Regions from separate parts of the Staphylococcus hyicus genome, predicted to be linked through region 1. Evidence: riboswitches for the same ligand, from Rfam matches in the RefSeq annotation. Region 1 holds a riboswitch; each other region holds the start of a gene.
What was found. A riboswitch is a leader RNA that binds a small molecule or an ion and turns the genes downstream of it on or off. The one in region 1 is predicted to bind S-adenosylmethionine.
Positions count from the first base shown of each region.

Region 2: it holds a riboswitch for S-adenosylmethionine, as region 1 does, so the genes downstream of both, SHYC_RS03520 (M20 family metallopeptidase) here and SHYC_RS01285 (O-acetylhomoserine aminocarboxypropyltransferase/cysteine synthase family protein) in region 1, are expected to answer to the same signal.
Region 3: it holds a riboswitch for S-adenosylmethionine, as region 1 does, so the genes downstream of both, metK (methionine adenosyltransferase) here and SHYC_RS01285 (O-acetylhomoserine aminocarboxypropyltransferase/cysteine synthase family protein) in region 1, are expected to answer to the same signal.

Region 1 covers NZ_CP008747.1:310,689-317,613, reverse strand. The annotation lists gene SHYC_RS01290 (type 1 glutamine amidotransferase domain-containing protein) at 1-207, opposite strand, end outside; gene SHYC_RS12220 (hypothetical protein) at 327-491, opposite strand; gene SHYC_RS01285 (O-acetylhomoserine aminocarboxypropyltransferase/cysteine synthase family protein) at 505-1,785, opposite strand; SAM riboswitch class I at 1,845-1,942, opposite strand; gene SHYC_RS01280 (carbohydrate kinase) at 2,188-3,297, shown strand; gene SHYC_RS01275 (pseudouridine-5'-phosphate glycosidase) at 3,281-4,192, shown strand; gene SHYC_RS01270 (NupC/NupG family nucleoside CNT transporter) at 4,202-5,398, shown strand; gene SHYC_RS01265 (PTS ascorbate transporter subunit IIC) at 5,521-6,870, opposite strand; gene SHYC_RS01260 (PTS sugar transporter subunit IIB) at 6,887-6,925, opposite strand, start outside.
Region 2 covers NZ_CP008747.1:780,597-787,521, forward strand. The annotation lists gene SHYC_RS03505 (pyrimidine-nucleoside phosphorylase) at 1-412, shown strand, start outside; gene SHYC_RS03510 (DoxX family protein) at 422-775, shown strand; gene SHYC_RS03515 (S-ribosylhomocysteine lyase) at 1,081-1,551, opposite strand; SAM riboswitch class I at 2,129-2,239, shown strand; gene SHYC_RS03520 (M20 family metallopeptidase) at 2,303-3,523, shown strand; gene ldmS (L-aspartate--L-methionine ligase LdmS) at 3,524-4,705, shown strand; gene SHYC_RS03530 (DUF2750 domain-containing protein) at 4,872-5,543, shown strand; gene coaW (type II pantothenate kinase) at 5,668-6,465, opposite strand; gene SHYC_RS03540 (VOC family protein) at 6,579-6,925, shown strand, end outside.
Region 3 covers NZ_CP008747.1:1,154,110-1,161,034, forward strand. The annotation lists gene menC (o-succinylbenzoate synthase) at 1-533, shown strand, start outside; gene yidD (membrane protein insertion efficiency factor YidD) at 530-778, opposite strand; gene ytkD (RNA deprotection pyrophosphohydrolase) at 823-1,293, shown strand; gene SHYC_RS05515 (alpha/beta hydrolase family protein) at 1,274-2,056, shown strand; gene pckA (phosphoenolpyruvate carboxykinase (ATP)) at 2,084-3,664, opposite strand; SAM riboswitch class I at 3,877-3,989, shown strand; gene metK (methionine adenosyltransferase) at 4,094-5,293, shown strand; gene SHYC_RS05530 (NERD domain-containing protein) at 5,382-6,290, shown strand; gene SHYC_RS05535 (aldo/keto reductase) at 6,504-6,925, shown strand, end outside.

The sequences.
Region 1 (6,925 bases):
TGTCAGCTTGTCTAATATACCTGGTGTTAAACTGACAGGATCTAAAGGTGTTTCGCCACCTTTAATGTTGTATAAATCGATTTGGTAATCTTCATTACCATGAAAGACATCATAGAAATGGACTAATTCACTTAACCATAAGCCAGTGGGTTTATCTGTGCCGTCAAATTGTGTATGGCTTGTATTGACAATCATAATTTTTTTCATGTCGCATTCACCACTTTTTCAAAGATTTGTGTTCATTATAATGAAGTTTTGGGTTGATGACGAATGATTTGTTTATACTTTGTCTGTACCCTTTTTTAAATTGGGTGCACTCCCCACTTTTAATAGGATTCCTCTGTTTTCATTTTTAATTGAATCGCCTCTTCATATTCTTTTATTTTAGATTCTTTCATCATATGCGCAGCTTTATTGATTGGCACATATACTTGCCATTCCTCTTTTTTGGCTTTCAACGTTTCTAATGTTTGTTTTTGTATCGATGTCACACAGATCCCCCATTTATTTAATCGCAGCAAAACCTTTTGCCAAATCGTTTAAAATATCATCAATATGTTCGAGTCCAATAGAGAGTCGAATGGTTTCCGGTGCTATACCTGCTGCCGCTTGTTCTTCAACCGTTAATTGTTGATGCGTCGTCGAAGCAGGATGAATCACTAACGATTTCGCATCTCCTACATTTGCGAGTAATGAAAATAATTCTAATGCTTCAATAAATTGCTTCCCTGCCTCATAACCGCCTTTGACACCGAATGTAAATACAGCTCCAGCACCTTGAGGCAAATACTTTGTTTTAAGGTCGTAATATGGACTCGTTTCAAGTCCCGCATATTTCACCCACGCAACTTTAGCATGGTTCGATAAATAATGCGCTACTTTTTCCGCGTTTTCAACATGACGTTCCATACGCAATGACAATGTTTCTAACCCTTGTGTTAATTGAAATGCGTTAAATGGTGACAATGCGGCACCTGTATCACGTAATAATGTCGTGCGAATTTTAAAGGCCAGTGCAGCGTCACCAAACTTTTCGCTAAAGATGATGCCATGATACGATGGATCAGGTTCACTTAATCCAGGAAACTTACCATTATTCCAATCGAAGTTCCCACCATCTACAATGACACCACCCATTGATGTCCCATGGCCTCCGATAAATTTGGTCGCGGAATGGACAACGATATTTGCGCCGTATTCAATCGGTCTAAAGAGATACGGTGATGCAAACGTATTATCTACAATGAGTGGAATGCCATAAGATTTTGTGATTGCGCTTATTTTTTCAAAGTCTTCGATGTTGCCTTCAGGGTTACCAATGGTTTCAACAAATAGTGCTTTTGTATTCGCTTTAATGGCCGCAGTTACATTTTGTGGGTCTTTCGTATCAACGAGTGTCACTTCTATTCCAAATTTAGACAGCGTATGTGTGAATAATGTATGCGTCCCACCATATAACGTTTCACATGCGATAATATGGTCACCTGCATGTGCGACAGCTTGAATCGCATACGTGATAGCCGCCATGCCTGAAGCAACAGCCACTCCCGCAATCCCGCCTTCAAGTTCTGCTACTCGGGTTTCAAGTACTGCCGTTGTCGGGTTCATCAGGCGCGTATAAATATTCCCCAATTCTTCTAAACCAAATAAATTGGCTGCATGATCCGTATCGTTAAAATTAAACGACGTCGTTTGATATATCGGAAGTGCGCGTGCATTCGTAGCTGCATCCACTTCTTGTCCGGCGTGCAATTGTCGCGTCTCAAATCGATAATCTTGTGTCATGTTGATTCCCCCTTAAAATTAAAAAACGCCTACCTCGAAAGATAGACGTGACGTAATCAGACTCATCTCTCAGGCATGTCACCTGCAGGAATTAGCACCTAACTTAAAAGGTTGCCTGGCTTCAAAGGGCCTGTCCCTCCACCATTCTGGATAAGTAATATGAAATTAAAACTAGTTTATTATACTCACGTATTGAAGTCAACACAAAATTCTGACAACTTTTATAATTTGGGGTCGCCTACACAAAACTTACAGAAAAATACTTTTAAAAGCACATCGCACATATAATGAAATTTGTAAACTTTTTGAACGTTCTTTTGAAAGCGTTTACATTACGTTGCTGATTTGCTAACCTAAACAAAAGTTTAATAATCAAACTTTTGTTTACTAGGAGGTGCCATAGTGAATAAAAATGAAAAATTAATCCTTGAACGCATTCAAGACAATCCATTCATCTCTCAACAAGAATTAGCGAAAGCTGTTGGACTTTCTCGACCTGCTGTCGCAAATATTATTTCCGGTCTCATTCGAAAAGAATACGTGCTCGGTAAAGCCTACGTTCTCAATGATGACTTTCCAATCGTATGCATTGGTGCTACAAATCTTGACCGTAAATTTTACGTCAATCAAACATTGCAACAAGGAACATCGAACCCAGTCACATCAACGCGCTCAGTTGGAGGTGTCGCACGCAACATTGCTGAGAACCTTGGTCGTTTAGGTGAAAATATTGCTATGCTTTCTGCGAGTGGAAATGATAGTGAATGGGACATGATTAAGCATTTGTCCAGTCCTTTTATGAGTCTTGATCACGTCCAACAAGTTGAGAACGCCAATACAGGATCGTATACGGCTTTAATCGACAAAGATGGCAATATGGAATACGGTCTTGCCGACATGGAAGTGTATAACGAAATGACACCAGAATTCTTAATCAAGCGTACTCACTTACTTCGGAAAGCTAAATGTATCGTTGTCGATCTCAATTTACCAAAAGATTCACTTGATTTCTTATGTGCCTATAGTGAAAAACACAACATTAAACTCGTCGTCATTCCTGTATCGTCACCAAAAATGAAACATATGCCTGATTCCTTACATGCGATTGACTGGCTCATTATTAACCGCGATGAAACGGAAACTTTTTTGAAGATGACAATTAATGATACTGAAGATTTAAAACGCGCTGCCAAACAATTAAATGATCTCGGCATTAGTCACGTGATTATTACGAATGGCACGAAAGAACTGATATATAGTAGTTCAACGCAAACATTTATGAAACAAGTCATTCCATCCTCACACGTTGAAGACGTCACAGGTGCTGGCGACGCTTTCTCAAGTGCGGTGATTTACAGCTGGCTAAAAGGATTCGATATTGAAGATACTTTAAAAGCCGGTTTAGTCAATGCGCGTAAAACAATAGAAACGCAATACACGGTTCGACAAAACTTAGATAAAAAACAATTATTACGAGATATGGAGGAATATCAAAATGAAACAATACATTGAGTTGTCTCAAGAAGTCCAAGATGCAAAATCAAACCACCGACCAATTGTTGCCTTAGAGTCTACTATCATTTCTCACGGGATGCCTTATCCACAAAATGTACAGATGGCAAAAACTGTGGAACAAATCATACGTAATCAAGGCGCAGTACCTGCAACAATCGCATTAATAGATGGCAAGGTCAAAATCGGTTTAGAAGATAATGAGTTAGAATTACTCGCGAAAAGTGACAATGTCGCAAAAGTGTCACGTCGTGATTTAGCAGAAGTTATCGCGCAAAAAAGAATCGGTGCGACAACAGTGGCTTCTACAATGATATGTGCAGCACTTGCAGATATAAAGTTCTTTGTGACAGGTGGCATTGGAGGCGTACACCGTGGTTCTGAAGAAACGATGGATATTTCTGCGGATTTGGATGAACTTTCAAAAACAGATGTCACTGTTATTTGTGCTGGAGCCAAATCGATTTTAGATTTACCAAAAACGATGGAGTATCTTGAAACAAAAGGTGTTCCTGTGATTGGTTATCAAACCGAAGAACTTCCAGCCTTTTTCACACGTAAAAGCGGCGTCAAATTAAATTCAACAGCAAATCATGTCGATGACATCGCTTCGATTTGTAAAGTGAAACATGACCTCCAACTTGAAGGTGGCATGGTGATCGCAAATCCTGTACCTGAAGCTGATCAATTAGACAAAGCGTATATCGATACAATTATTAATGACGCTGTGAAAGAGGCCGAAAAAAAAGGCATTCGAGGCAAAGACTCTACCCCATTTTTATTAAGTAAAATTGTCGAAAAAACGGAAGGTAAGTCCCTTGCAACAAATATTAAACTTGTCGAAAATAATGCAGTCGTTGGCGCACAAATCGCAGTATCATATTCTAAACTGTAGGTGATGTTTATGTCCATACTATTTACGATGACAGGGGTGGTATTTGCATTATTTATCGCCTATATCGTCAGTTTTGATCGCAAACATATTGATTTTAAAAAGACCCTCATTATGCTTGTCATTCAAGTCTTACTGATTTTGTTTATGATGAACACGTCTATCGGTCTCAATATCTTAACAGCACTCGGTAAATTTTTTGAAGGGTTAATGAACATCAGTAAAGCAGGCATCGATTTTGTATTTGGTGATTTAGAAAATAAAGGCGGCTTTACATTTTTTATGCACGTCTTACTCCCTTTAGTTTTTATATCTGTATTAATAGGTATTTTAAATTACTTTAAAATATTACCGTTTATCATTAAATATGTCGGCTTAGTAATTAACAAAATCACGCGAATGGGTCGCTTAGAAAGTTATTTTGCCATCTCAACAAGTATGTTGGGACAACCAGAGGTCTTTTTAACGATTAAAGACCTTATACCGAAACTTTCCAAAGCCAAATTATACACAATTACCACTTCCGCAATGAGTGCTGTAAGTATGGCCATGTTAGGCTCGTATATGCAAATGATAGAACCAAAATATGTCGTAACCGCAGTGATGTTAAACATTTTTAGTGCACTCATCATTGCGAGTGTCATTAATCCATATGAAGCGAACGATGCAGATGTGGACATTGAAAACCTTACTGAAACACCTACAAAGCGCCAATCACGGACACCATTTTTCCAAATGATTGGCGACAGTGCGATAGATGGTTTTAAGATTGCGATTACAGTTGCCATTATGTTATTAGCCTTCATTTCATTAATGGAAGCGATTAATGTCATTTTTAGCGCTGTAGGGCTTAACTTTAAACAACTGATAGGATACATTTTTGCGCCTATCGCCTTCATTATCGGTGTTCCTTGGAGTGAAGCTGTCCAAGCAGGGTCCATTATGGCAACGAAGCTGATTACCAATGAGTTTGTAGCAATGCTAGATTTTAAAGATATGGCAAAAAATTTAAGTGACCGTACTGTCGGTATCATTTCCGTATATTTGGTCAGCTTTGCCAACTTCGGTACAGTAGGTATTATCGTAGGAGCAATTAAAGGCATTAGTAGTGACCAAGGCAATAAGGTAGCTGCCTTCGCGTTAAAATTATTGCTCGGTGCCACGTTAGCTTCTATCATTTCTGCCGCCATGGTTGGATTAGTCTTATAAAATCCTTCATATTCCCAAGTCAATAAAATGTTCAAAATAACATTAAAGTAGCCTTCAAAATTCATTGGTTGATGAACTTTGAAGGCTTCAATATTGAACACATCTTCAGCGTGCTTAATTCATTATGAAATGGTTTTGTTGCTGCGTTTTTGCAAGAGTATCGCGACTGCTGCAATGATGATGATCGCAATACCCACACCCACAACACCTAATGTTTTAACAATATTGCCAAAGACAATACCTACAACTAAGAAGTCTGTATCTGAGAATGTTGTCGCTGCTAAGCCTAAATCGCCTAAAAATGGCAAGAATAATAATGGTAAAAATGTAATCAACAGACCATTCATCATCGCACCAAAAATGGCACCTTTAATGCCACCACGGGCATTACCAAATACACCTGAAGCTGCACCAAGGAAGAAATGAGGCACAACACCTGGAAGAATCACAACACCACCAAGCATAAACATCACAAACATTCCGAGTACGCCCGTTAAAAAGCTTACAAAAAAGCCAATTAATACAGCATTTTGCGCATAAGGGAAAACAATCGGACAGTCTAAGGCTGGCTTAGAGTTGGGAACCAATTTTTCAGAAATTCCTTTGAAAGCAGGTACAATTTCTGCCAGAATAAGACGAACACCTGTCAAAATAATAAATACCCCCGCTGCAAATGTGACCCCTTGAATTAAAGAAAAAACAATAAAGTTTTGGTCATGGCTTATCGTTTTATGGACAAAGTCCACTCCCGCAAAAAGACATGCGATTAAATATAATACCACCATCGTAATCGAAATGCTGATTGTACTTTCGCGTAAAAAACTTAAGCCTTTAGGAAATTGAATGTCTTCCGTAGATTTTGATTTCCCATTAAACAACTTACCTATTTCACCTGCTGCCCAGTAACTGACTGTACCAAAATGCCCAAGGGCAACTTGATCATTCCCTGTTATTTTACGCATCGTTGGTTGTGCCAGCGCTGGAAAGACAGACATGATTAAACCTAAAATCACCGCACCTATCACAATTGTTAGTGTGTTATTGACTTTACCTACCGTTAAAATAATCGCTAAAAAGGCAGCCATATAAAATGTGTGATGCCCAGTAAGGAAAATATATTTTAAATTCGTAAAACGTGCGATAAATATGTTCACTAACATGCCAAATACCATGATTAATGCTGCTGTTGTTCCATATTTTGCTAATGCAATCGAAATAATCGCTTCGTTATTTGGTACTACCCCTTGAACACCAAACGCATGTTGGAAAATTTTTCCAAAGGGTTCAAGTGATTGTACAACCACGCCTGCACCTGCACTTAAAATTAAAAATCCCAATATCGTTTTTATCGTTCCAGACGTTACAACCGAAGCGGGTTTCTTTTGAACCATCAAACCTATAAACGCAATGAGTGCGACTAATATCGCTGGCTGACTTAAAATATCCACAATAAAATCAAGAATGCTTTTCATATGAACACCCCAAACATTAAATTATATTCAATTCTTTTAACTTTGCTGTTAATTT
Region 2 (6,925 bases), 470 kb from region 1:
AGCAGTGATTGATAACGGTGCTGCCATTGAAAAGTTCAAAACTTTCTTAAGTAATCAGGGTGGGGATGCTTCTGTTGTAGATGATCCATCAAAACTTCCGACAGCAAAATATACATTTGATTTACCGGCAAAAACGTCAGGTGTCGTATCTGAAATGGTGGCAAATGAAATCGGTATTGCTTCAATGATGTTAGGTGCAGGTCGTCAAACGAAAGAAGACGATATTGATTTAGCTGTAGGCCTTGTGCTTCATAAAAAAATAGGGGACAAGGTTGAAGAAGGGGAATCTTTATTAACAATTCACGCGAACCAAGAGGATGTTGAAGCGGTTAAACAGAAATTATATGACAATATTACGATTTCTGATTCTGCTGAAACACCAAAGCTTATTTATAAAATCATTACAGAGTAGTGATTCATCATGAAACAATTTCAACGCGTGATATTTGGTATTTTATTCGTGACTATTGGCATATTACACTTTACGCATGAAACAACATTTCGGAAAATTGTGCCTTACTATTTACCGTTTCGTAAATTAGCAGTGTTCGTGACAGGCGTGTTTGAAATCATTTTCGGTGTTACCTTATTACTACGGCGCCCTGGTTATATATTTAAACATATCATCATTGCATTTTTATGGGCAGTTTTACCGGCGAATATTTATATGGCGCGACGCATCGATGAGATAGAAGGCATGCAATTACCTAAACCATTATTGTATTTACGAATACCCTTACAGTTTCACTTAATGAAATTGATTCGTGACTTATAAATATAAGAAATAGGCCTCGGACACAGTATGAAGCAAAAACATCCAACAACATTCATGAGTACATGACCGTTGTTGGATGTTATTTATGTTTATTAGTACATTTAGTCTTTATGCTGGATTTAAAATATCATTTTGACTGATATCCTAAATCCTTTAGATTGTTTTAAAACTTCCTCAAATTACGAAATCAAGCTTCTTCACATTGGAACGGGTTTGATTTTCGGATAGGACCGCATTATAAAATGAAAAGCAAGTTTAGCTCTTAAGCCTGCTTTAATGGTGTAACAAGCTTAACCAACGTTATATTAATTACCGTCCCCATACACATCATGCCATTGATCGCGCTTATCCAAAAATGCTTGAGCGATGACTTTAGCATCTTCTAATGAATGGCTTGCTGCCCAACCACATTGGACTTCGTTACAAGCTGGCACTTCCGTGGCATTTAACACATCTTGAATTGTATTTTCAATGATGTTTAATACGTCACCATAATCTTTATGATTGATAAAAGAAACATAAAAACCTGTTTGACATCCCATTGGACTTAAATCTACAACTTTATCAGAATGATTTCGGATATTTTCTGCCATTAAATGTTCTAAACTGTGTAACCCTGGCATATCCATATGTTCTTTATTCGGTTGTTTGAATCGAATATCATATTTGTATATGTCATCTCCGTTATCACCTTGCATTTTACCAGCTAGTCGCACATATGGTGCAACGACTTTAGTGTGATCTAAATTAAAACTTTCTACGTTCATTTTCGGCATATTGTCATCCTCCTTTATTGATTTCATTTTAACATATCTTTCAACGTATTAAAGTCGGACGCTTACTAAATTTGTCAGGTTAAAAATAAGTATTGTATGGACAATTTTATATGTAAATTGTTGTGTTGTTTTAGATATGTAGATAGCCATAATATTAATATGGGTGACTGTTTCAACCTCGATTTTTAAGGGTACTCCCTTAACACGAGCACATGACCCATATCTCTATGCCTTCATTGCACCATACATACAGACGTTAGGAATATCAGGCGTTAACGCTTCAAAAACCTATAACTTTCATGAAGGGCATGATTTAAAACGTGTATAACGTTTAAAAGCACATCGTCAATACAGATTTCAATGTGCGCTATATACATTTTAGTTAAGCTTTATACCATAGAAGTCAAAATTAAAGGCTCGCTTTAAAGGGCAACTTTATATCATCAGGGTTAATCTTATTTTTATATAAAGCAGTGCTATGGCGCTACTTCAGCTAAATCCCGAAAAATTGTGAAAATAATGAAAATAGCATGACAAATGAGCGGATTTCCGATAAAATGAGTAATAATTAAATCAAAATTTATCAAGAGTGGTGGAGGGAATTGGCCCTACGAAGCCCTGCAACCTCATCGATAATCGATAAAGGTGCGAAATCCAACAATAGTGGAAGACTATTGATAGATAAATGACATACAAATGGTTATCAACGTTTGATGTACGACTATTAATAGGAGAACATTGTACATCACGTATGATAACTTTTTGTTTTTTGAAGGGAGATTTTACTTTGGTTTCAGTGAGACAACGCATATTAGATTATATTGATAATCATCGATTACATTATTTAGACATGAGTCATCAAATACATGATCGACCAGAATTGGGGAATGAGGAATTATTTGCCTCACGATTACTCATAGATCATTTATCTGAACATGGTTTTAATATTCAAAAAGATATTGCGGGACATTCGACGGGCTTTATTGCCTCATATGATGCTGATGCACCAGGACCAGCAATTGGATTTTTAGCAGAGTATGATGCACTACCAGGTTTAGGTCATGCATGTGGTCATAACATTATTGGAACCGCAAGTGTCCTTGCAGGGATAGCGCTTAAACAAGTGGTTGACGAACTCGGGGGGAGCGTCGTAATTTTTGGTTGTCCTGCTGAAGAAGGGGGCGAAAATGGTAGTGCCAAGGCGTCTTATGTCAAAGAGGGACTTTTTGATGACATCGATGTGGCGCTAATGATTCATCCGGGGAATGAAACGTATCCTACGATTCATACGCTTGCTGTAGACGTATTAGATATTCAATTTTACGGTAAAAGTGCACATGCATCAGAAAATGCACATGATGCCAAGAATGCTTTAGATGCGATGTTAAGTTTTTTCAATGGTATTGCACAGTTAAGACAACATATTCGAAAATCAGAACGTGTCCATGGTGTTATTTTAGATGGCGGTAAAGCCGCAAATATTATACCTGACTATACCCATGCACGATTTTACACAAGGGCGACAACAAGAAAATCACTTGATATATTAACGGAGCGTGTGCATCGTATTGCCAAAGGGGCAGCGATTCAAACTGGGTGTGATTATGAGTTTGGACCAATACAAAATGGGGTAAACGAATTTATCAAATCACCCGAACTTGATGCACTATTTGAACGTTATGCTATTGAATTAGGAGAAGAAGTCAGTCATGACGACTTTGGATATGGTTCGACGGATACGGGAAATGTGAGTCATGTGATTCCGACAATTCATCCACATATTAAAATTGGCCCGCGTAGTTTAGTCGGTCACACGCATCGATTTAGAGAAGCAGCAGCGAGTCCTATGGGTGATAAAGCATTGATAAAAGGGGCGAAAATTATTGCATTGATGGGTGCCAATTTATTACAAGATGATGAATTATTATCGACAATTCAAAAGGAACATCAATTATTAAGGGAGAAATTATAAATGACTGACCATCCACGTTTAAAATTGGGAGACTTATACGATGATGATATTGTTTACACAGCACGCCCTTCATATATTTCAAATCCTTGGTTAGAACCAGACGAACACCAGTCAAATTTTTTAACGGGAAGAGAATTATTAATTGCTGATATGCCAGTAATCGTGCATGAAGCAAGTGTAACAGATAAATTACAAAGACTATTTGAATATGTGAATCAAACAATACCTACAAATATATATACATTTAAAGATAAAGAAAGTTATGAGCACTTGTTACACCATTTAACGGTAGAGAATCATCATCGCATATACACACAATACGTTCATGGTGAAAACCTCATTGACAATTCACGGTATGCGATGGACAAACAAATGTTTATTGATTTAAATACGAAATCAAAAATTCCAGAATGGACTGGAGGCAAATATCTACCAAAAAGAGAGGTCGTTGAGATCCATACACTGCATGATGCGTTAAAACATTGGTCATTGCCGCTTGTATTAAAACCAGGGGATGATTTACCAACTGCAGGTGGATATGGGGTTATGATTTGTTATACGCAACATGATTTAGACCAAGCTGTTAAAAGAATTGAGAACGCTCAAGATGAAACTCAATCCATCATTATTGAACAATGTGTTGAAGCGACAGATAATTATTGTGTCCAATATGCAATACACCCTGAAAATGGCATCATCTATTTAGGGTCTGCGAAACAACTTACAAATAAATATGGGTTTTATAATGGCAATATTAATGCTATACAAGTACCACAATCTGTAATTGATGCTGGATATCACATCATGAAAATGGGTGTGGATAAAGGATTTGTCGGTATTGCGGGATTTGATTTACTTGTAGATAACGATGAACACATTTATGCCATTGATTTGAATTTTAGACAAAACGGCTCGACAAGTATGCTATTGCTCGATGATGTTTTATCTGGAAAACATCATAAATTTTATAGTTATGTTTCTAAAGGGGAGAGACAACAATTTTTTAAAGCCATTGAAAAGTATGTTCAACAAGGTGTTCTTTATCCGTTAGCATATTATGACGGTGATTATTATAAAGAACACGACGTAAGTTCACGTTTTGCTGGGATTTGGCATGCAGATTGTCTTGAACAAATAGATACACTTGAACAAGCATTTCTTAAAGAGGCTGGTTTAAAGTAAAAGGTTTCATATTTATTATGATATGCGCATAAAAGCATATATTTTAGTTTTATTCACCAATAATGAAGGGGGCTTCTTCTATTATTTTGTGCCTTTGTCGCATTGACGAAATGTAGACAGTAGTTTATATTCAACGTAAAGAGCTCATTTAGAGAGGGAGAAAAAGATGTCGTATAAAAATGAACGTTTTTACAAAGATATTCTGACAAATGAGCAATTTTTTATCGCTGTTAAAGATAAAAAAATTGTGAAGCATTTGCATAATGGTAAACAATTATTTTGTTTTTGGACGAGAGAGAGTTTTGCGAAAGCTTATCTTGAAAATCTAAATGTGGAATTTGATAAAATTAAAGCTATGGATATCGACCGTTTTACGACGTATGAATTGGACGATATGTTTGATGATGAAGACGAAGCGGTAGTTAACGTGACGATTGATGCAGAAGGGCATGAAATTAAAATTTTATCAGCATTTAATGATATTATGACGGACATGGATCGTTTGCGCATTCGTGAATTTGTAGAAGACGTATCTAAAACCGACACGGTATATGGCTTGACGCGTCAAGGTACCAAACAATTCATGGTCGTAAGTGATGAAAATGATAATTTTGAGCAATCGCATTTTATGCCAGTATGGAGTTTAAGTCAGCGTGCGAAGCGTGTAGCCGAAGAAGACTTTGAAACGTTAGAACTTATCGACGTTGAAGGTGAAGTGTTTTCTGAATGGTTGGATGAATTGCGAGATGACAACCGATATGTCGCAATTGATTTAAAACCTGGTGTGGTCGGCACTATTGTAAGTGCTCAAAAATTAGCAAATGAATTAACATTTTAATATGGCAAACGTATTGGAATATACAGGTCCATAAAGTAGAAAAGCCTTTAACATTCATCTTTAAATGAACGTTAAAGGCTTTTAACGTGACGTGATTTTCTGTTGGACAAATATAAAACTAAAATTATAAATATAATGCGCCAAGAGCGCCTGAGAACGCACCGTTATTTAAATAATGAGGTGTGAAACCACGAAGAATTGTGTAATCTGTAACGACTTTTTGTAATAATGGATTATTGTGGAAAGATGAGCCGATATAGACAACATCACTTGCGCCATGTTCTCTTGCAACGTGAATGGATACTGTCGTGACACTTTCGCCGACTACACCAATTAAAGATGCTAATTTATCAGCAGATGTAAACGTTTTATCTAAATTTAATAACACGTGTCCAAAATTTGCGGCAGTGAGTTCACCGGAAATAGGGGGTGTATCATTTTTATAAATATGTTTCACTTTTAAGTCAATAATGTCACGATTACCTTGTTGGGCGAGATCAGTAAGCTGAGTGTAGTCTTTAATTTCAGTTAGTAAGTACCCTAAACCTCTGATCATACCACCACCAGTACCTATTCCCCCCACACGTTGTTGGCCGTTGGCATCTGCGAGATGAATTGATGTTCCTGTACCCACATTAGTGAAAATATATCGATCTAAATCAATGCCCTGCTCTTTTAATAAAAGGTCAACACCTTTATCTGCAGCATCAAATTCAATAAATTGTTTAGCGTCACAGTGTAGTAAATCATTTAATACTTTGGCATTGCCACCCGTTATACAAATATTTGAACACGCTTGTTCATTTAACCAATTTGCTACGTTCTGTATATCTGTTGTTAGACGTGTTTGGTAAGTACGTTGACCTTGCGCTTCAATCACAATTTTAATAAGCGTACCACCAGCGTCGATTCCGATTCGCATCGCTTGTTCACCTCAAAATTATTGTTTATCACCACTATATACTATATGATAATCACAAAAATACAAGTTTAAATTTTAATTTTAATTTTAAGACGTATTGGGAGATGATTTAAATGAAGTTAAGTCCATATATTTTAGTTGAAGATGTAAAAGAAGCATTACATTTTTATCACCATATATTTGGTGGAGAAATGATTCAGTTAAATGAACATCAAGGAAAGTTGCTTCATGCAGAATTGAAAATTCAAGCTGATGTGGTTTTACATTTATCAGACACGTACGGTAAAGCTAATCAAAACGATGGAAATCAAATTTTATTAACGTTTGATCATCCGGAGACGCAACGACGTATATATGATGCATTAAGTGAACAAGGTAATCCACATATGTCCTTAAACAAAACATTTTTCAATGCGATTCATGGGCAAGTTAAAGACCGATACGGTGTGAATTGGTTAAT
Region 3 (6,925 bases), 840 kb from region 1:
AAGTCCATATGATACGTACGATATATCCAGATGTACCAATTAGTTTAGATGCCAACCGGACATTAAATAAAGGAGATGACGCTACATTAAAAGCGTTATGGAAAGAAGAGATTGCATATATTGAAGAACCTTTTGAACAATTGACGCGTTTACATGAAGATATGAGGGTGCCGCCTGTTGCAATCGATGAATCTGCTATATCTTTAGAACGTATTTTACAGTTAATTGAATCCTACCCAATTTCAGTTGTAGTTCTCAAACCATTTCGTCTAGGTGGGATTGATCGTACATTATTAGCGATGCAACGTTTACAAGGCCAAGGGGTTAAAGTGGTTATAGGAGGGATGTATGAAACTGCACTGAGCCGTTATTATACTGCGTGGCTGAGTCGATATGGAGATTTTGCAGGTGACATTCCTCCGCATGGGTATTATTTTGAGCACGATTTATGTGAAACGTCCGGCCAACTTCAGCAAGGTGTGTTAACATTTGCACCACCTAAAGTTGACCGAAAACAGTTAATGCCGGATTAATGTTTCTTTTCATTTTTTAGTGGGACAGGATCAAACCCTCCCTTATGCAAAGGATGACATTTTAAAATACGTTTAATTCCTAGCCATATGCCTCTAAACGCACCATGAACTTGAATGGCTTCTATGGTATAGTTTGAACATGTAGGATAAAATCTGCACGACGGCGGTGTTAGTGGAGATATGAACTTTTGATAAAAGCGAATAGGCAAAATAAACAAATGTCTCAAACTAATACCTCCTCTCATTATTTTTAATCTATTCTAACACAGTTCGTAAAGGGGAAAGGGAATTGGAGTTTATTGACCAGAAAAATCAACATATAAAATTGCGTTATTGTGGACCAAATGAAGAACCTACAGGGGATCATGTGTTAGGGTTAACGCAATATCGTAATAAATTACTATTTACAAAACATCGTAAACGGGGGATAGAATTTCCTGGTGGTAAGTGTGAAAAAGGTGAAACAAGTATAGAAGCATTATCGAGAGAAATCTATGAAGAGACAGGTGGACACCTAGAAGTGGCGTACTATATTGCGCAATATACTGTTACAAACGCACAGCGGGTCTTTACTAAAGATGTTTTTGTATGTGTTGTAAGTGAACTCGAATCGAAACAGGATTATTTAGAGACAGAGGGACCGATTTGTTTTTCTACCATTGATAATATTCCTCCACAAAATAAGAGTTTTTTGTTGGATGATCCAGCCATTTTAAAATGTGTGGAAAGGATGATGATGCTTGGGTTTTACAGCACGTAAGTTAATGCCAACTGAAATACAAACGCACAAAGTTGAAGAACTGACTTACCAAGTGGATGGTTTGAACGTTAAAGGATTGTGCTTAACACCAATCAAACCTGTACAACGTATCATAATATATTTAAGAGGTGGAAAAGGGCAGGTGGGACGCGTCCGTTTAGCCCGATTACTTCAATTTATACAACCACACACACTCGTTTTTGCGCCTTATTATAGAGGGAATAATGGAAGTGAAGGACGGGATGAGTTTGCAGGAAAAGATTTGAATGACGTGGAGATCGTAGCATCAATTTTAAAAACGCAATTCCCAGAAGCCTTCATTCATATTATTGGTTTTTCAAGGGGTGGTATTCAAGGGTTATTAACCTTTCAACATATCCCCGTTCACAGTTTTATTATATGGGGTGGGGTAAGCGATTTGCGTTTGATGTTTGAAGAACGTGTCGATTTAAGAGGAATGCTAAAACGTATGATTGGACACCCGAGTCAAAATATAGCTGCATATGAAGCGCGAAATGCGTTAAAAACCCTTCATAAAGAATCGCCGCCTATACTCATTATTCATGGTCATAAAGATAAGCAAGTGGGTATACAACATGCACATGTTTTAACGGCGCGATTAAAATACGTTGGCGCATCCTTTGATACTTATTATCAAATGGATGAAGGGCATGTCCCGAAGCCACATGCGATGCAAGAAGTATTATCATATATTCAAAGATGGATGAAGACGATTGAAAAAAGTAAAAGCTGTGATACATGAAATCAGTCATGTGTCACAGCTTTTGTCTTATCCTTTGAAGCCGCCTGTCTCTTCAAGATGTTGCGTATCATCACCAAATTTTTTGAAGTTCTCTTTAAAACGTGCCACTAAATCTTTTGCTTGTGTTTCATATGCCTCTTTATTTGTCCATGCGTTAATAGGTTGTAAAATTGTAGTCGGCACATCTTCTACTTTTTTAGGAATATTTAAACCGAAAATATGATCCTTTTCAAATTCAACATTTTTTAATTTTCCACTAATCGCATCATTGACCATTTTTCGTGTATGTCTTAGTTCAATACGGTTACCCACACCGTATTTACCACCGGTCCAACCTGTATTGACTAAATACACATCAACTTCGTGTTTATCAATTAAATTACCGAGAAGGTCAGCATAGACTTTCGCACTTAATGGCAAGAATGGTGCCCCAAAACATGTTGAAAAAGAGGGTTGAGGTTCAGTAATACCACGTTCAGTACCCGCAAGTTTTGATGTAAAACCGCTTAGGAAATGATACATTGCTTGATCTTTTGTTAACTTAGAAATAGGAGGTAATACCCCAAAAGCATCTGCTGTTAAGAAAATAATTGTATTTGGATGTGACGCTTTGGACGGAACGACAATGTTATCTATATGGTGAATTGGATAAGCAGCACGCGTGTTTTCAGTGAATTTGTTATCGTCGAAATCGACATATCCTTGTGAATCCACGACGCAATTTTCTAAAACCGTACCATATCTGATGGCTTTAAAAATTTGTGGTTCTTTTTCTGCGGACAATGAAATGGCCTTGGCATAACAGCCACCTTCAATATTAAAGACACCATTTTCATTCCATCCATGTTCATCATCACCGATTAATTTACGATTAGGGTCTGCTGATAAAGTCGTTTTTCCAGTACCAGATAATCCAAAGAATAATGCAACATCACCTTTATTACCCACGTTTGCAGAGCAATGCATACTCATTATTTTTTGTTTTGGTAATAAGTAATTCATCACAGAGAAAATTGATTTTTTCATTTCACCCGCATATTCCGTGCCCCCGATTAAAACGGTTTTATGTTTGAATGAAATAATGACAAACGTTTCAGACCGTAGTCCATCTTTGTCTGGGTCGGCTTTGAATGTTGGTGCCGATATAACTGTAAAGTCAGCTTTGATTTTTGAAGCTTCTTCTTTAGAGCTTGGCTTAATAAATAAATTTTGAGCAAATAAATTATGCCACGCAAACTCATTGACGACTGTTAAATCAAGTTGTGAATCTTTATCACTTCCAGCATAACCATTGAAAACAAATATCTCATCTTTACTGTCCAAATAATCAATCACTTGGTAGTACAAGTTTAAAAACTTTTCTTCTGAAATCGGCTGATTAACCGTACCCCAATCAATATCATCTTTGACTTGAGGATTGTCTACGATATATTTATCTTTTGGAGAACGTCCTGTATATACGCCCGTTTTTGCATTAATGGCCCCAAATTCTGTGAGTTCAGCTTCGTCTCGTTTTAAAATTTTGTTGTAGAGTTCAGTAGTAGTAAGTTGAAAATGAGATGAAGGCTTGGTTTTTAAAGCGTCAATTGCTTGTGTATCAAACGACATGGTTTATCCCTCCAATAGTGATTTCGGCGATGTAAGCCTTTACAATTCAAGAGTATAACACAATGATTTCATTATCCATACTGAAATTAGGTAATTTGGAGAGAAAAATAGTAAAATAATTAGATTGCTGTATCGGTTTTATATTTGTGTTACATAAACTCAAACTGAATTGACACTGTTAAAAAATTTATGTAATATAGGACTAACGGATTCTCTTATCCTGAGTGGTGGAGGGACATGGACCCAATGAAACCCAGCAACCTCTTCTTTTATAGAAGAAAGGTGCCAAACCGTTTGCAGACATATACAGTCTGAACGATAAGAGCGAATGGACGTTAAAGGCCTTCTCTCTATTTAAGAGTATGAAAGGCTTTTTTTATTGGCTCAGTTACAAAGAGAACTTCGTAATAAAATAAAAAGGAGCTTAATATGACTTACAATAGACGCTTATTTACTTCAGAATCAGTTACTGAAGGACATCCAGATAAAATTGCCGATCAAATTTCAGATGCAATTTTAGATGAAATTTTGAAAGGTGACCCGAATGCACGTGTGGCGTGCGAAACGACTGTTACGACTGGTATGGCTTTAATTGCTGGAGAGATTACAACTTCTACTTATGTAGACATACCTAAAGTTGTTCGTGAGACCGTTAAAGAAATCGGATATACTCGAGCAAAATATGGGTATGACTATAAAACAATGTCTGTACTTACAGCTATCGATGAACAATCACCTGATATCGCACAAGGTGTAGACCGTGCTTTAGAATATCGCGACCAAGATCAAGATGAAGTATTAAATATTGGGGCTGGAGACCAAGGATTAATGTTTGGATATGCGACAAACGAAACAGACACATTTATGCCGTTGCCGATAGATTTATCGCATAAGTTATCTAAGCGTTTAACGACGGTTCGTAAAGATGGAACATTAAGTTATTTAAGACCAGATGGTAAAGTACAAGTTACGGTTGAATATGATGAAAATAATCATCCTAAACGTGTCGATACGATTGTCATTTCATCTCAACATCATGAAGATATTGAATTGGAAGACATTCAAGAAGATTTAAAAAAACATGTGATTTATCCAACTGTTGAAGATCATTTAATTGATAAAGATACGAAATTCTTTATTAACCCAACTGGACGTTTTGTTATCGGTGGTCCTCAAGGTGATGCAGGTTTAACTGGTCGTAAAATCATTGTTGATACGTATGGCGGTTATGCGCGTCATGGTGGCGGTGCATTTTCTGGTAAAGATCCTACGAAAGTAGACCGTTCGGCTGCATATGCTGCACGCTATGTTGCTAAAAATATTGTAGCTGCAGAATTAGCAGATAAATGTGAAGTACAAATTGCTTATGCAATCGGTGTCGCACAACCGGTATCGATAGCTATTGATACATTTGGCACAGGAAAAGTGTCGGAAAACATTTTAATAGAAGCTGTTAGACAAAATTTTGATTTGCGTCCAGCCGGAATCATTAAAATGTTAGACTTACAACGACCGATTTATAAACAAACTGCGGCTTATGGTCATTTTGGACGCAATGATATTGATGTCCCTTGGGAAAAGACAAACAAAATTGATATTTTAAAGGAAGCGGTAGAAACGCTTAAATAAATTTTCTCAATAAAGATTCGCGATTTTATTCGCTTTTTTATATAATGATTATAATAAAGCAAATGAAGGAAAAGGTAGGTCAATGTCCATGTCACAATTAGATCCCATTCAAATTGGGTTAATCGTTGCGAGTGTGCTCGCATTCTTATTTCTTATCATGTTTTTATTTGCATTGCGCAGTAAGAAAAAAGTTAAAGAAACATATTCGAGTCAGTATCAATCTAAAGAAGAAAAATTAAACGCTGAACATAAAGAAGCTTTAGAAGAAGTTCGAATTGAAAAGAAAAAATCAGATACGCGTCATAAAGAACAATATGATGCAATGGTATCATCAAAAAATCGTGAAATTGATGCATTAAAATTATTTTCTAAAAATGATAGTGAATATATTACAGATATGCGTTTGTTAGGAATTAGAGAACGTCTTGTAAAAGAAAAACGTATCCGTCCTGAAGATATGCACATTATGGCAAACATATTCATGCCAACGAATTCTTTAGAAGAGATAACACGCATTAGTCATCTTGTACTAACGCGTACAGGTCTATATATTATTGATTCAGAATTATTAAAAGGACATGTATATCAAGGTGTAAGTCAAAGTCAATTCAAAGAAAATCCTATGATGGAACAGGTGTTTAAAACGTTGAATTTAGATACACAATCACCACAAACACTTGTGCTTGATCAAAATGATGAAAAACAAGCTTTGTCTGTAATTGATTACACATCGCAGCTTCAGTCTATCGAAACATTGGCAACGACTTTACAGCAAAAACTTAATCTCAAATATGTACCAACTGCGATTCTTTATTTCAATCCGAGACATGAAGGCGATATTACCATTTCGAATTACGCATCGCAAAGTGGCACAAAAGTATTGGTGGGCCCTGAGCAACTTGATGAATTCTTTAATAAATTTGTATTTCACGGCCGTATCCAATACGATGTAAATGATTTACAAACCATTATGGATGAAATTGAATCATTTAACTAATACTATTTAAGCGTGTCATAGCTTAGAAAATAAATAAGAATGACATAATAATAAGTGAATGACTAAAGAGTAGGACAGAACATGTCCTGCTCTTTTTGTCTATGTGGGAGTTGAGACAAAATGATTTACGCGATGCGAGGACTTCGATATGATAAATTCAAATAAGAAAGGGTGAGAGCTTTGCAAGAAATCAAATTGTATAATGGGAATACGATGCCTCAAGTTGGGTTAGGCGTATTTCGTGTTAAAAACGACCAAACAGCGAAAGAAGCGGTAAAACACGCAATATTAAATGGCTATCGAAGTATTGATACAGCAATGATTTATAAAAATGAACAAAAAGTTGGCGAAGGTATTAAAGCAGCTCTTGAGGAATCTGATATTAAACGCGAAGATTTATTTATCACATCAAAATTATGGCTAGATGACTATGGTCGGGACAATGTAGAACAAGCCTATAATGAGTCATTAAAATTATTAGGGTTAGACTATTTAGATTTATATTTAATGCATTGGCCAGGTCAAGATGAAAACCTTATGATAGATACATGGAAAGGGATGGAAGACTTATATAAAGCGGGAAAGGTAAAAAATATTGGTGTAAGTAATTTTAATATTGAACATCTAGAACGATT